4 regions of the Colwellia sp. BRX10-4 genome follow, and region 2 is predicted to be linked to each of the others. Evidence: predicted binding sites of a transcription regulator. Region 2 holds the regulator's gene; each other region holds the start of a gene.
What was found. Region 2 encodes LexA, which represses DNA repair genes until DNA is damaged. Its sites were predicted from a motif close to TACTGTATNNNNATACAGTA; they were not measured.
Positions count from the first base shown of each region.

Region 1: the regulator LexA is predicted to act here: its motif matches at 1,921-1,940, upstream of dinB (DNA polymerase IV).
Region 3: the regulator LexA is predicted to act here: its motif matches at 1,272-1,291, upstream of recA (recombinase RecA).
Region 4: the regulator LexA is predicted to act here: its motif matches at 1,891-1,910, upstream of recN (DNA repair protein RecN).

Region 1 covers NZ_JACGVZ010000001.1:507,622-510,843, reverse strand. The annotation lists gene H4J67_RS02335 (dipeptidyl-peptidase 3 family protein) at 1-319, shown strand, start outside; gene dinB (DNA polymerase IV) at 759-1,820, opposite strand; gene H4J67_RS02325 (HupE/UreJ family protein) at 2,058-3,188, shown strand.
Region 2 covers NZ_JACGVZ010000007.1:26,393-29,614, reverse strand. The annotation lists gene coxB (cytochrome c oxidase subunit II) at 1-598, opposite strand, end outside; gene lexA (transcriptional repressor LexA) at 1,168-1,803, opposite strand; gene H4J67_RS07775 (alpha/beta fold hydrolase) at 1,880-2,698, opposite strand; gene H4J67_RS07770 (DUF6942 family protein) at 3,168-3,222, shown strand, end outside.
Region 3 covers NZ_JACGVZ010000001.1:500,018-503,239, forward strand. The annotation lists gene mutS (DNA mismatch repair protein MutS) at 1-1,000, opposite strand, end outside; gene recA (recombinase RecA) at 1,338-2,384, shown strand; gene metA (homoserine O-succinyltransferase) at 2,812-3,222, shown strand, end outside.
Region 4 covers NZ_JACGVZ010000029.1:2,792-6,013, forward strand. The annotation lists gene grpE (nucleotide exchange factor GrpE) at 1-493, opposite strand, end outside; gene nadK (NAD(+) kinase) at 950-1,831, shown strand; gene recN (DNA repair protein RecN) at 1,941-3,222, shown strand, end outside.

The DNA of each region.
Region 1 (3,222 bases), on a different contig from region 2:
AGTGCGCTTTGGCGCAACATCTGCTCACGGTAAAGCCAACATGGTACGGTTTAATTACTTTGCTGAGCAAGGGGCGTTTACTCGTAACTCGCAAGGGTTATACTCTGTCAACATTGATAAAATGACTGCCGCTATTAATTCGTTGTCTGAGCTTATTTTAACTCTACAAGGTAATGGTGATTATGAGGGTGTAGCTGCACTTGTTGCAAAAAGCGGTGTCATTAAAGCCGATTTAGCAGAAGACTTAGCGCGTATTGAAGCGGCTAATATTCCCGTTGACATTACCTTTAAGCAAGGTAAAAAAGTGTTGGGTTTATAGTTTTATAAATATAATATGTGTTCTTAACTAAAGTCTAATTAAAACCTATCTAAAGCCTATCTACTACGATGGGCTTTTTTTAAATAAAAACAGGAGGTATTTAAATTTATAAACATTTAGAAGAAAAAGTCGAGTAAAAATAACAACGAACCTTGCAGCACCACACAAACCGTACATCATGAAAGCAAAAATAATTCGATGAGTTTAAACAGGCTTTATAAACAGAATAACTCATACTGACCAGGAGAAATTATTTTAAGTGTCGATTCGATAAAAACATCTTTTTTTATCAATAGAAGTGGACAAGTTGTTTTCAAATCAACCGGCTCAAATATTGACGATCCAAAATTAGAATTAGCGGTTAAAGAAATCATTAAACCCAAATAAGCACAATATTAGCTAAAATAATGCTACTGACATCAGATCAAGTCACTACCGGTTATAAACTAAAACAAAGCTGCTGTGTTTCTTTATTATTATGCTCAGCAAAACCTAGGGTTAATCCTATTAAACGTATTCCCCTAGATTGGCTGCGCAGCAGTGCTTTTAACAGTAATTTTTTAAAGGTGTTTTCATCACATTGGCTGCTTTGCTGTTCAACTGTTGTTTGGGTAAAGTCATTAAACTTAAGTTTAATCCCTTGCTTACTAATAACCATATGTTGATGTTTTTCTAATCTCACTAAAAGCTTCTCATATAAAAGCTCAACGGCACTTTCACACTCTTTTTCACCAGACAAATCTTGAGAAAAAGTGGTTTCTATCGCTAATGATTTTCTTACTCTGTCGGTTTCTAATTGGCGATGATCAATACCAAAACTACGTTGGTACAATGCAGGCGCAAACTTGCCGACAATAGGTGTTAATACGGCGACAGAACTTGCTCGTATATCTGCACATGACGAAAAGCCGTAACCCAATAACTTTTGTGCGGTTTTAGGGCCAATACCCGGAATTTTTTTCAACGGTAAATTTTCAACGAAACCACTAACATCTGCGGGTGTAACAACGCATTGACCATTAGGTTTGTTTTCATCACTGGCAATTTTAGCGATAAATTTATTAGGGGCAACACCTGCCGAGGCGGTTAGATTGAGCTCATTAAAAATATCACGACGTATTTGCTCCGCAATAAGCGTCGCACTGCCGTTAAACTCTTTGTTATTGGTAACATCTAGAAAAGCTTCATCAAGCGACAATGGTTCAATCAACTGAGTGTAACGTTGAAATATCGCCCTTATTTGTGCAGAAACTTCTTGGTAAACAGCCATTCTTCCTGAAACAATAACTAGCTCAGGGCAAAGTTGCATCGCCTTAATTGCTGGCATTGCCGAGCGAACACCAAATTTTCTTGCTTGGTAATTACACGTACACAAGACGCTTCTGGGCCCTGTACCACCGACCGCAAGTGGCACATTACGTAAAGACTCATTATCACGCATTTCAACAGCTGCATAGAAACAGTCCATATCTATATGTATTATTTTTCGGCTTTGAGTCATATTTTAGTCATGTTTTAATTATAGTAATCATGTTTATCAAAAGTCCCTTATTTCGCTGTGAAAAAATAAAGCATATTTTCGCTATGGACAACTCAACCTAGACTGTATACAAACACAGTATAAACTTTTAAGTTAATAGTTCAATACTGAAATAATAATTTGACCGCTGTTAATTTCATACTAAATACGTTAATTTGTCGCTTTATTTTTTATCAATGACTAGCTGATATTACTTTTATGATTACGCGCCTTTTACAAACAACTTTTGCCCTATTACTACTTTTATCACCTGCACTAGTGAATGCTCACACCAATGAAGCTAACCAAGCAGAGCTAAACTTACTTGTAGAGAATAACTACCAACTTAGTATCGATATTGATGTTTTGCATGTTATTAAAAGTCATCAAAAATCATCAGTAGATGAGGCAGATTTAATTAATTATCTGAAAAACCTCTCTTTAATTGAAATAAAGCAATTACTCTCAAAAATATTACAAATGATAAATCAACAAAGCGCTTTTATTATTGATGAAGAAAATGTACTTGTTGCCCCTTTTTCAGGGCTAACGGTATTTGAATTAAAAGCAATACTTGGCTCTGACTCACCAAATAAAATCATTAAGCTATTTTCGCAGGGTCAATTGCCACAAAAAAGTAAAAAAGCAGCCTTGATATTTTCGCCTATTTTAGGGGATGTCTTATTAACAGTTAGCCGTTCAGAGAAATCTTTAGTGCTATCCGGCCAGAACAGCCATCACTTTTCTACTGATGACATCAAGGGTGGTGTACGTAAACTTTCAACAGCCGAAATTAAACTGCTTAATATTGTTGAGTATATCTATCAGGGGTTTGTCCATATTCTGCCACAAGGGCTTGATCATATTCTCTTTGTACTCGCGCTATTTTTATTAGCCACTAAGACATCGACACTGCTCTGGCAGGTAAGTGCCTTTACGCTTGCCCATACCATTACGCTAGCTTTGGGTATCTTTGGTATTATCAACCTTCCTAGCAGCATTGTAGAGCCACTTATTGCCTTATCAATTGCTTACGTGGCTATTGAGAATATTTTTTATCACAAACTGACAAAGTGGCGCTTACCCATTATCTTTGCTTTTGGTTTACTGCACGGTTTAGGGTTTGCAGCAGTACTTGTTGAACTGGGCTTACCCAAGAGTGAGTATATCAGTAGCTTGATTTCATTTAATATTGGCGTTGAGTTCGGTCAAATAACGGTCATTGCCTTGGCTTTATTAGCGACGCGCTGGTTTGCTAAAAAACCTCAATATAGACAATACGTGGTGATACCGTTAAGTGTGCTTATCGCCGTTATCGCTATTTATTGGTTTATCGAAAGAACCTTTTAATACGAAACACAGGGCATATCGTCGCTTAATATTG
Region 2 (3,222 bases):
CATGAATAACATCGTCAGAAGTGATTAAAAATCTTACTTTCTTATTAACTGGAATGACAAGGTGTTTATCAACTTCGAGTAAATAATTTTCACCTTTGACTTTGTCGCCGGCATCAACACTAAGGTGTTTACCTTCTTGTGTCTCATACTGTGGTCTTGGCGTAGATAAAACGGAGTAGAACTCAATATCTTGATCAAAATATTTATAATGCCACTTCCACTGAGAACCTGTGATCTGAATGGTAACGTCAGAATCGTCGTTATTTTCCATTTCGATCAGTGTTTTCGTTGCTGGTACAGCCATAGCGATAAGAATGACAATGGGAATTGCTGTCCAGAGAATCTCTACTTTTGTACTTTCATGAAAATCTGCTGATTTAGCCCCTTTGGATTTTCGGTGGAAAACCATTGACCAAAACATAGCACCAAAAACAACCACACCGATTGCTACACATATATACATTGCGAGCATATGTAGATCATAAACATCTCTACTTACTTCTGTTACACCCTTGGTCAGATTTAATTGCATATCTGCCCAAGCTGAACTGGAAAGAACACTCCCCAACAACAGCCAACCTAGGTTACGTCTTTTCACACGACATCTCCTTCACCCTATAAAAGTTTAAAACTTGATACCTAGGACAAAACACATCCTTTAGTACGGATTTTTATTATTTTCTTAGCGATTTTGTTATCAACCAGTTAGCGTCGAAAACATCGCCTTATATTTATATTTGTACACATTCCAAACTAGAATTACTTAAAAGTTGATCTGGGTCAATTTAAAAATCGAGCTATTTTAAAATAAAAACCAATAAAAACAATAGAGTATCAACTCTAATATAAAATAATGCCTAATAACAAAGGGCTGTAGCCGTAGTATTAAAAATAAACAGCTAAGTATAACTACGCGTATTACAAAAATTGATAGTGGTTATTTTTTAATCAGAAAAAGATAAAGTTGTTTGAATGGGGTTTAGAATGAAAATTATTCTTAGGAAAGAGGAAGGTTTGCATGAAAAGAATACGAAAGGGTATAAAAGCAAACTTTAGCCTATGTTATAGACTAAAGTTAACGGATCGGTTTGACTTATTTAATAGCGTATTTGTTAGATAAATTGACTTAGTTCGTTACCACTAAGTTTATTAAAAAGATTAACTTAATTACATCCAGTCTGCCGAGCGAATAACGCCAACAGCTAACCCTTCAATATTAAACTCTTGGTCAGACAAATCAACTTTTATAGGAGAGAAATCATCATTTTCAGCATGTAAGTAAACGATATTACCTTCTCTTTTATAACGTTTAACCGTAACATTTTCTTCGACACGAGCAACAATTACTTGGCCATTTTGTACATCGGTCGTTTGATGAACTGCTAACAAGTCACCATCAAGTATGCCAATGTTTTTCATGCTTTCGCCATTAACTCTCAATAAGTAATCAGCGGCTGGATGAAACAAATTACCGTCTACTTTATAATGATCTTCAACATGCTCTGCAGCTAAAATAGGTTCACCTGCAGCAACTCTGCCGATTAACGGTAAACCGGCTTCTTCCATTAACTTCTCAGTCAACCGAATGCCGCGAGAAGTACCTGGTAACATTTCTATATAGCCTTTTTTAGCCAAAGCTTTTAAATGTTCCTCGGCTGCATTTGCTGATTTAAAGCCAAAAAACTTGGCTATTTCAGCACGCGTTGGTGGCATGCCCGTATCGCTTATCTTGTCTTTGATCAGATCAAAAACTTGTTGTTGTCGGTTCGTTAGAGGGCGTAATTCGCTGATTTCATTTAGCATAGGGGGCCTGTAAATTTACACAGTTGTTACTGTGAGTATATACAGGTCATTAGTAAAGGCAAGTTTTCTAGCCGAATTATTTTTGAAAACTCCCTGATTTTAGATAATGGATAACTTGTTCGATAACTTTTTCGTTTTTCATCATAAATGGATGGGTCGTTTCCATTTCAATGTGATCATTCATACCATCAAGTTTGGTACTAGCAACCGAAACTTTACCATCATCTTTATCAGGAATAAGTGTTGATAATATCCAATTAATACTTTGATTACCGGCAATAACACCCAAATCAAAATTAGCATTGCCAAGGTTACTAGGGACACTGAATTCGCCAGTACCTAATTGCATACCCGCATCACCATTTATAAAACTAAAGCCAGGTGTATTTTTAAGTTTATCAACGACTTCACTGCCATTATTTGGTGGGCCCAGCATCACGACTTTATGTAAATTAGGTATTTTGTGCATACTTAAATATTGGCGAACTAATATACCGCCCATTGAATGGGTAACAAAGTTAACTTGACGATTTTCACAAATTAATAGCGCTTTAGAAATCACTTTTTCAGCCAACTCTTCTATCGAATAATCCCTAGAAGGGTAGTTGATATTTATCACAAAATAACCTTCTGCTAACAATCGTTTTTCAATAGCTTTCATCGAGTTAGCGGAACGTGCAAGCCCATGCAGTAAAATTACACATTCACCATTAGATAAAGAATCTACGGGCTCTTCAAAAGAAGCTTGAATTTTATAGCCACGTTCAACCGAAGTATCTAGGCTTTCTTGTTCAATCATATTTTTTAAACGAATTTCTGCATCAGTAATTTTTCTAGCAAATTGTTCCTTAAGGAGTGCTAATTCTGACTTAAGTGCTGTAATTTTTTCATTCATAGCTGCGCTCCATCATTTTTATGTTGAACGTTCATTATTGATACTCTAATCATGTTAAACAATATATTTTCAGCTGCCACAAATATAAAATGCTTTTCTCCAACAATACTTCAAGCAATAACAAGTGTAATGCCATTATTTAGATAAGCTTCTCGCGTGGCTCGTTAGATAGTTATAGGAAGCTATACGATATTAACATTTTATATTAGTTGTCTGGTAGATATTGATAATCATTAATCTATCTAACTTTGCCAGTAACTACATACATTCAAAAAACAAAACGACGTGCTGATGATGGATAATTTCATTAAATAGCCTTCTGTCTCAGACCCACCAATAAATAACGGCTAATAATCTTTTATCAACAACACTTGCAGATACAAACAAAAAATTTTGATGACGTTTTACTTGTCTCGATTATAGATTTACAATTTAACATAATACCCCCCGTTAAACGAAGTAAGTACTATTGAAGAATATTGGTTTAGGTTGTTCAAACTTTAGCATCGCCGTTTATATTGGTA
Region 3 (3,222 bases), on a different contig from region 2:
TAATTGCATTTTGACGTGCAGTTAATATGTTTAAATCACGTAAAGGAAAATGTAACCAACGTTTTAGTAATCTAGAACCCATTGGTGTCGCTGACTTGTCTAATACCGATGCTAGAGTATTTTCAAAGCCACCTTGTAAGTTTTGCGTGAGTTCTAAATTACGACGAGTTGCCGCATCTAAAATGACACCAGAAGCAGAAGACTCACAAATAATGGCTCGAATGTGAGGAAGCGCACTGCGTTGACATTCCTTTACATATTGAAATAAACAACCAGCGGCCATTAAGCCTAATAATTTATCACCAACACCAAAACCAGAAAGTTCTTTAGTGCCAAATTGTGTATTGAGTAAATTAGTAGCTGTGTCTAAATCAAACTCCCATTCAGGTCTTCTTCTTAATCCTTGATAGCCTTTTAGTAACTCTGGCGCTGAGAACGATTCACTGTATAGTAATTCAGCAGGAGATAAACGCTGTAGTTCAGCTTGTAACTGTTCAATGGTATTTGGCTCAGTCAGTACAAAGCGGCCACTGGTCATATCAAGATAAGACAGCCCAAAGCGTTGCGATGACTTATTATTACCTTCACTTACCGCAACAATTAGGTTGTCATGCTTATCAAGTAATAATGCTTCATCACTCACCGTACCTGGAGTAATAACCCTAACAACTTTACGTTCAACAGGGCCTTTGCTGGTTGCTGGGTCACCAATTTGTTCACAAATGGCAACAGATTCACCCAGTTGTACTAATTTTGCTAGATAATTCTCCACCGCATGATAGGGAACGCCCGCCATAGGTATTGCATTGCCACCTGTCTTGCCGCGAGCGGTTAATGAAATATCGAGCAAATCAGATGCTTTTTTTGCATCATCAAAAAATAATTCGTAAAAGTCACCCATGCGATAAAAAATTAAAATATGAGGGAACTCAGCTTTAATGGTTAAGTACTGGCGCATCATAGGGGTGTGTGAGGATAAGTCTAAGTTTGCTGTCGTCATTTCTATGCGGTAACTCATAAGTTCAATGAAAGAGTAAGGTGGCAATTATGTCATAACTGGCAAATTTAGACTCTATTTATTTAACTAAAATTTTTACTGAATACGATAATATTTATGTGATGATTTTATACTAACAATATAAATAGTAACTTTTTGGTGAGCAATGGTTGAAAGTTATCTTTGTTGGTTATTTTATTATTTATCAATAACTTAAAAGTCACATTTTTTTGTTTTTTGATAATAAAATGAAAATAGTTGTAAAAAAGCTTGATACTGTATGATCATACAGTATACTTGCCTCATCAAACGAAATCTTAGTAACATCGGCGGAATAAATATGAAAGATGATAAAGAAAAAGCATTAGCAGCAGCATTAAGTCAAATCGAAAGACAATTTGGTAAAGGCTCAATTATGAAGCTTGGTGATAACAACACCATGGATGTTGAAACCATTTCTACAGGTTCATTAGCGCTTGATGTTGCATTAGGTGCTGGTGGCTTGCCACTTGGGCGTGTTGTTGAAATTTATGGTCCTGAATCAAGTGGTAAAACAACGTTAACGCTTGAAGTTATTGCTGAAGCTCAGCGTAATGGTAAAGTTTGTGCATTCGTTGATGCCGAGCATGCATTAGACCCAATTTATGCTGAAAAGCTAGGTGTTAATATTAATGAGTTACTTGTTTCTCAGCCTGATACCGGTGAGCAAGCGTTAGAGATTTGTGACATGCTAACGCGTTCAGGTGCTATTGACGTTATTGTTGTCGATTCTGTTGCTGCCCTTACACCCAAAGCTGAAATTGAAGGCGATATGGGCGACTCGCATATGGGTTTACAAGCTCGTATGCTCTCACAAGCAATGCGTAAGTTAACGGGTAATCTGAAAAAATCAAATACCATGATTATTTTTATTAACCAAATTCGTATGAAAATTGGTGTGATGTTTGGTTCCCCTGAAACCACAACGGGTGGTAATGCACTTAAATTTTATGCTTCTGTTCGTTTAGATATTCGACGTATTGGTGCTGTAAAAGCAGGCGACGAAATTATTGGTAACGAAACCCGCGTAAAAGTAGTTAAAAACAAAATAGCGCCTCCCTTTAAACAAGCTGAATTTCAGATTTTATATGGCCAAGGTATTAATAGCTTAGGTGAATTAATTGATTTAGGTGTTTTGCATAACATGGTTGAAAAAGCTGGTTCTTGGTATAGCTACAATGGCGATCGCATTGGTCAAGGTAAAGCAAATGCAGCTAAATCTTTAGCAGAAAAACCTGCAATGGCAAAAGAGCTTGATAAGCGTTTACGCGACTTACTGTTAATTAAAAGTGTAAGAGCAAGTGAGAAACCACCTAAAGAAGATAAAGAAGAAGAAGCTGTAGAATAAACATTAAAAGTTTAAACTATTATTAAGCCACTGTATTTACAGTGGCTTTTTTATATTTAATTAATGATTTTTTTCTCTTGTTTCATTTTTATTTAATAGGCTGATAGCCTATTTACTGACCGAATACCTCCCCATTTTTCTACGTAACACTCTATTAGGCTAGTTACACCAATATTTACTCGCTAAGGCTATAGATGACAAATAATATTAACGTAAAAAACATTATAGACGTCTATACGTTTAGATGTTGACATAGCTAAAAATACACGTACCATAAAATGATAATATTTATATATCCGTTATCATTCGTAGTGCTTGAGTTAGTCGAAACCTGTATGTTGATTGGTAGCCAGAATATAAGTTAATAAATGAAAGTAGAGAACGAAGTGTTCATGCTTGTTTGACATTATTTGATTAGGTAAACGCTATGCCCATTAAAATTCCAGATTTATTACCTGCTTTGTCTATTTTAGGTGAAGAAAATATTTTTGTAATGTCTGAGCGTAGAGCGGCAAGTCAAGAAATTCGCCCAATGAAAGTGGCTATTCTCAATCTAATGCCTAATAAAATTGAAACAGAAGTTCAAATATTACGGGTATTGTCTAATACACCTTTACAAATAAATGTCGATTTTGTGCGTATTCACGCCAATGAATCCAAACATACGCCAAAAGAGCACTTAGATGATTTTTACCGTCTCTTTGATGACATTAAGAATACTCAATACGATGGCTTAATTATAACCGGTGCACCATTGGCGTTAATGGAATACGAAAAAGTAACTTTCTGGGATAAAATTTGTGAAATATTTGATTGGGCTGAAGAAAATGTCACTTCA
Region 4 (3,222 bases), on a different contig from region 2:
GATTAAAAGGTTGGTCTTGTGGATCAACTCCTTTAACGCCAAATTTTTCTAACGAAGCAATTAAACCTTGTAGGGTTAATTCAAGACCTTCAATAATGCCGGTATTGTTTTCATCTTCTTTATCTATATTCTGTAAAGCACGTTCTAAATTGTCTACTGACACTAACATTTCAGCAGCGAATTTTTCTAAAGCAAATTTACGTGCTTTATCGACGTCTTGTGCACTACGGCGGCGAATATTATCAACTTCGGCTTTAGCACGAACTACAGAGTCTTTTTGATCTGCAATAGTGGTTTGCGCTGAAGAAAGGCTTAACTCAAGTTCGTTAATCTTTTCTTGCTCGGCACTAATCACTTCATGGGCATGAATATGTTGAACTTCGACTTGCTCTTCAGCTTGGTCGATAATTTCTTGCGCCATAATTTCTTCGGGCGTTAAAGCTTCTGTTGATGCTTCAGCTGTATTTTTGTTTTCTGTTGACTCATTAGTCATGAAAGCTCCAAAATAAACTAATAATATATTTAACAATATAAAGGTTATATAAATCTGATAACGCTAATTATGGGGACTTCTTGCTACGATTCAAGCTTAAATACCAATTTAATTAAGTTTGTTGTTACTGAGCGCTTGTCAGTGTTTTGAGGAAAAATATCATTTTTTTGTATAAAGTCACTCTATATAAAAGCAATTACCTGCAGGTATCTAATCGCCAAAAAACGTCAAAAGTTATATTTTAAAAGGCCTACAGCCTAGGTTATTAGTTTTGACAATGAAGAACTATTCTCTTCAATTAATACCTTAGCCCTAAATCTTTCAAATCTCGCTGAAGCGGAAATTTAATCAAAATGCTACTCAGTAAATAATTTATAAAAAAGTCAACTTTACAAGCCATGAAAATACAGCGAAACTATTATTAATCCTAAGATACAAACAACTTACTGCGTAGACATGAGCAAAATTTATAACACTATAGGTTTAATAGGCAAACCAAATCACGAAGGAGCCAGCGCAACAATAACAGCGCTCTATCAATTCCTTACCAGTCAAGGCTATCAGGTATTAATTGAAAGCTCAGTTGGCCCATCAATCGATATCGATAATCTAACGATTGGTACCCTAGTAGAAATTGGTGAACAAGCTGACCTGGCTATAGTCGTGGGCGGTGATGGTTATATGTTAGGTGCCGCAAGGGTTCTATCATGTTTTGATATCGGTGTTATTGGTGTAAACAGAGGGAACTTAGGCTTTCTTACCGATTTATCGCCCGATGAATTAATTGAACCACTTGAGAAAATTTTACGTGGCGAGTCGCGCGCTGAGCAACGTTTTATTATTGAGGCAGAAGTTTATCGCCACGGAAAATTGAAAAGCTCTAACAGTGCGGTCAATGAAGCAGTGCTACACGCAGGAAAAGTAGCCAGCATGATTGAATTTGAAGTTTACATTGATGGTAGCTTTATGTTCAGCCAACGCTCTGACGGCTTAATCGTGTCAACACCTACTGGCTCAACCGCCTATTCAATGTCGGCAGGTGGTCCAATTTTAACACCCAATTTAAATGCCTTATCGTTGGTGCCGATGTTTCCACACACCCTGACCAGTAGACCCATAGTCGTCGACGGCAATAGTGAAATAAAATTATTACTCGCCAATGAGAACTATGAAAACTTACAAGTAAGTTGTGATGGCCATGTTATTTTAGCGGTATTACCAGGTGATGAAGTTATTATTAGAAAAAGTGAATATACGCTGAGATTAGTTCATCCTCTAGACCATGACTACTTTAATGTACTGCGTAATAAATTAAGTTGGGGCAATAAGCTTTATTAATTTTTAACAAATTCAAGCTGTTGAATTTTTATTCGATTAACACTTGCACAAAACCACTTTACTGTATAAATTAACAGGTATACATATTTATACAGTGAATTGGTTTCTCATGCTTTTACATCTTAACATTCAAAACTTCGCCATTGTGCGCTCCCTAGATATAGATTGGCGCAAAGGTATGACAACCATCACCGGAGAAACAGGTGCGGGTAAATCAATAGCTATTGATGCCTTAGGTTTATGTTTAGGCGATAGAGCGCTCACTAATGTTGTAAGACCCAATACTAAAAAAGCAGAGTTAGCCGCAACCTTTGATATTAACAAAAACATTTCCGCACAAAAATGGCTTAAAAAAAATGGCCTCTCCCTAACAGACGAACACGATGCTGAGTTAGATTGTGAATGTATTTTACGCCGAGTAATATCAGCTGAAGGACGCTCAAAGGCCTACATTAACGGTAGCCAAGTTCCGCTTGCCCAACTTAAAGATATTGCACAATTTTTAATAAGTATTCATGGCCAACACGATCACCAACTCATTGTTAAGCCGGCACAACAGCGAAAAATACTTGATGAGTATGCCGATCATCAGCACTTATTAGACGACGTTCAATATTACTATCAGCAATGGCGAAATCTCAATACAGAACTAAAACAGTTACAAGAAAGTAAAGAACAACGCGAAGCAAAACTGCAATTATTACAATACCAAGTGACCGAGCTAGACGAATTTTCACTACAAACGGGTGAATTTCAAATTCTAGAAAGTGATTACAAGCGTCATAGTAACGGTCAGTCATTATTGACCGGCACTTTAAAAGCATTGCAAACTTTGTCTGAAAACGAAAATCATAATATTTCAGACAGCCTAAGAAACAACTGCGAACAATTGAATGATTTAGTTCATATGGATCCTAAGTTAGCAAATATTGCTAACACCTTGAGCGAAGCACTTATTCTTGTTGAAGATGCTAATGATGAGCTAAAGCACTACTACGACAAGCTTGAACTCGACCCAGAAGCTTATCAAATGATTGAAGACCGCTACTCGCTCGCTATTCAACTCGCTAAGAAACATCAAGTGGCACCCGAGCATTTGCCAACGTTACACTTAGAGATAAAACAAGCCTTACATGTCATAAATTCAGACGGTTCAAGACTAGATACAGCATACATAGACATTGAAAAAGCTAAGGTACATTACCAACAATCTGCTCAGGCGTTATCAACATCAAGAGTAAAGTCGGCTAAAAAACTCAGTAAAAAAATCACGCTGAGCATGAAAGAGCTCAATATGAACAACGGCATATTTGACGTATCGGTACAGCAAGTTAATGTTGAAGCTTTATCACCGTTTGGCCTTGATGAAATAAACTTTCTTATTAGCCTTA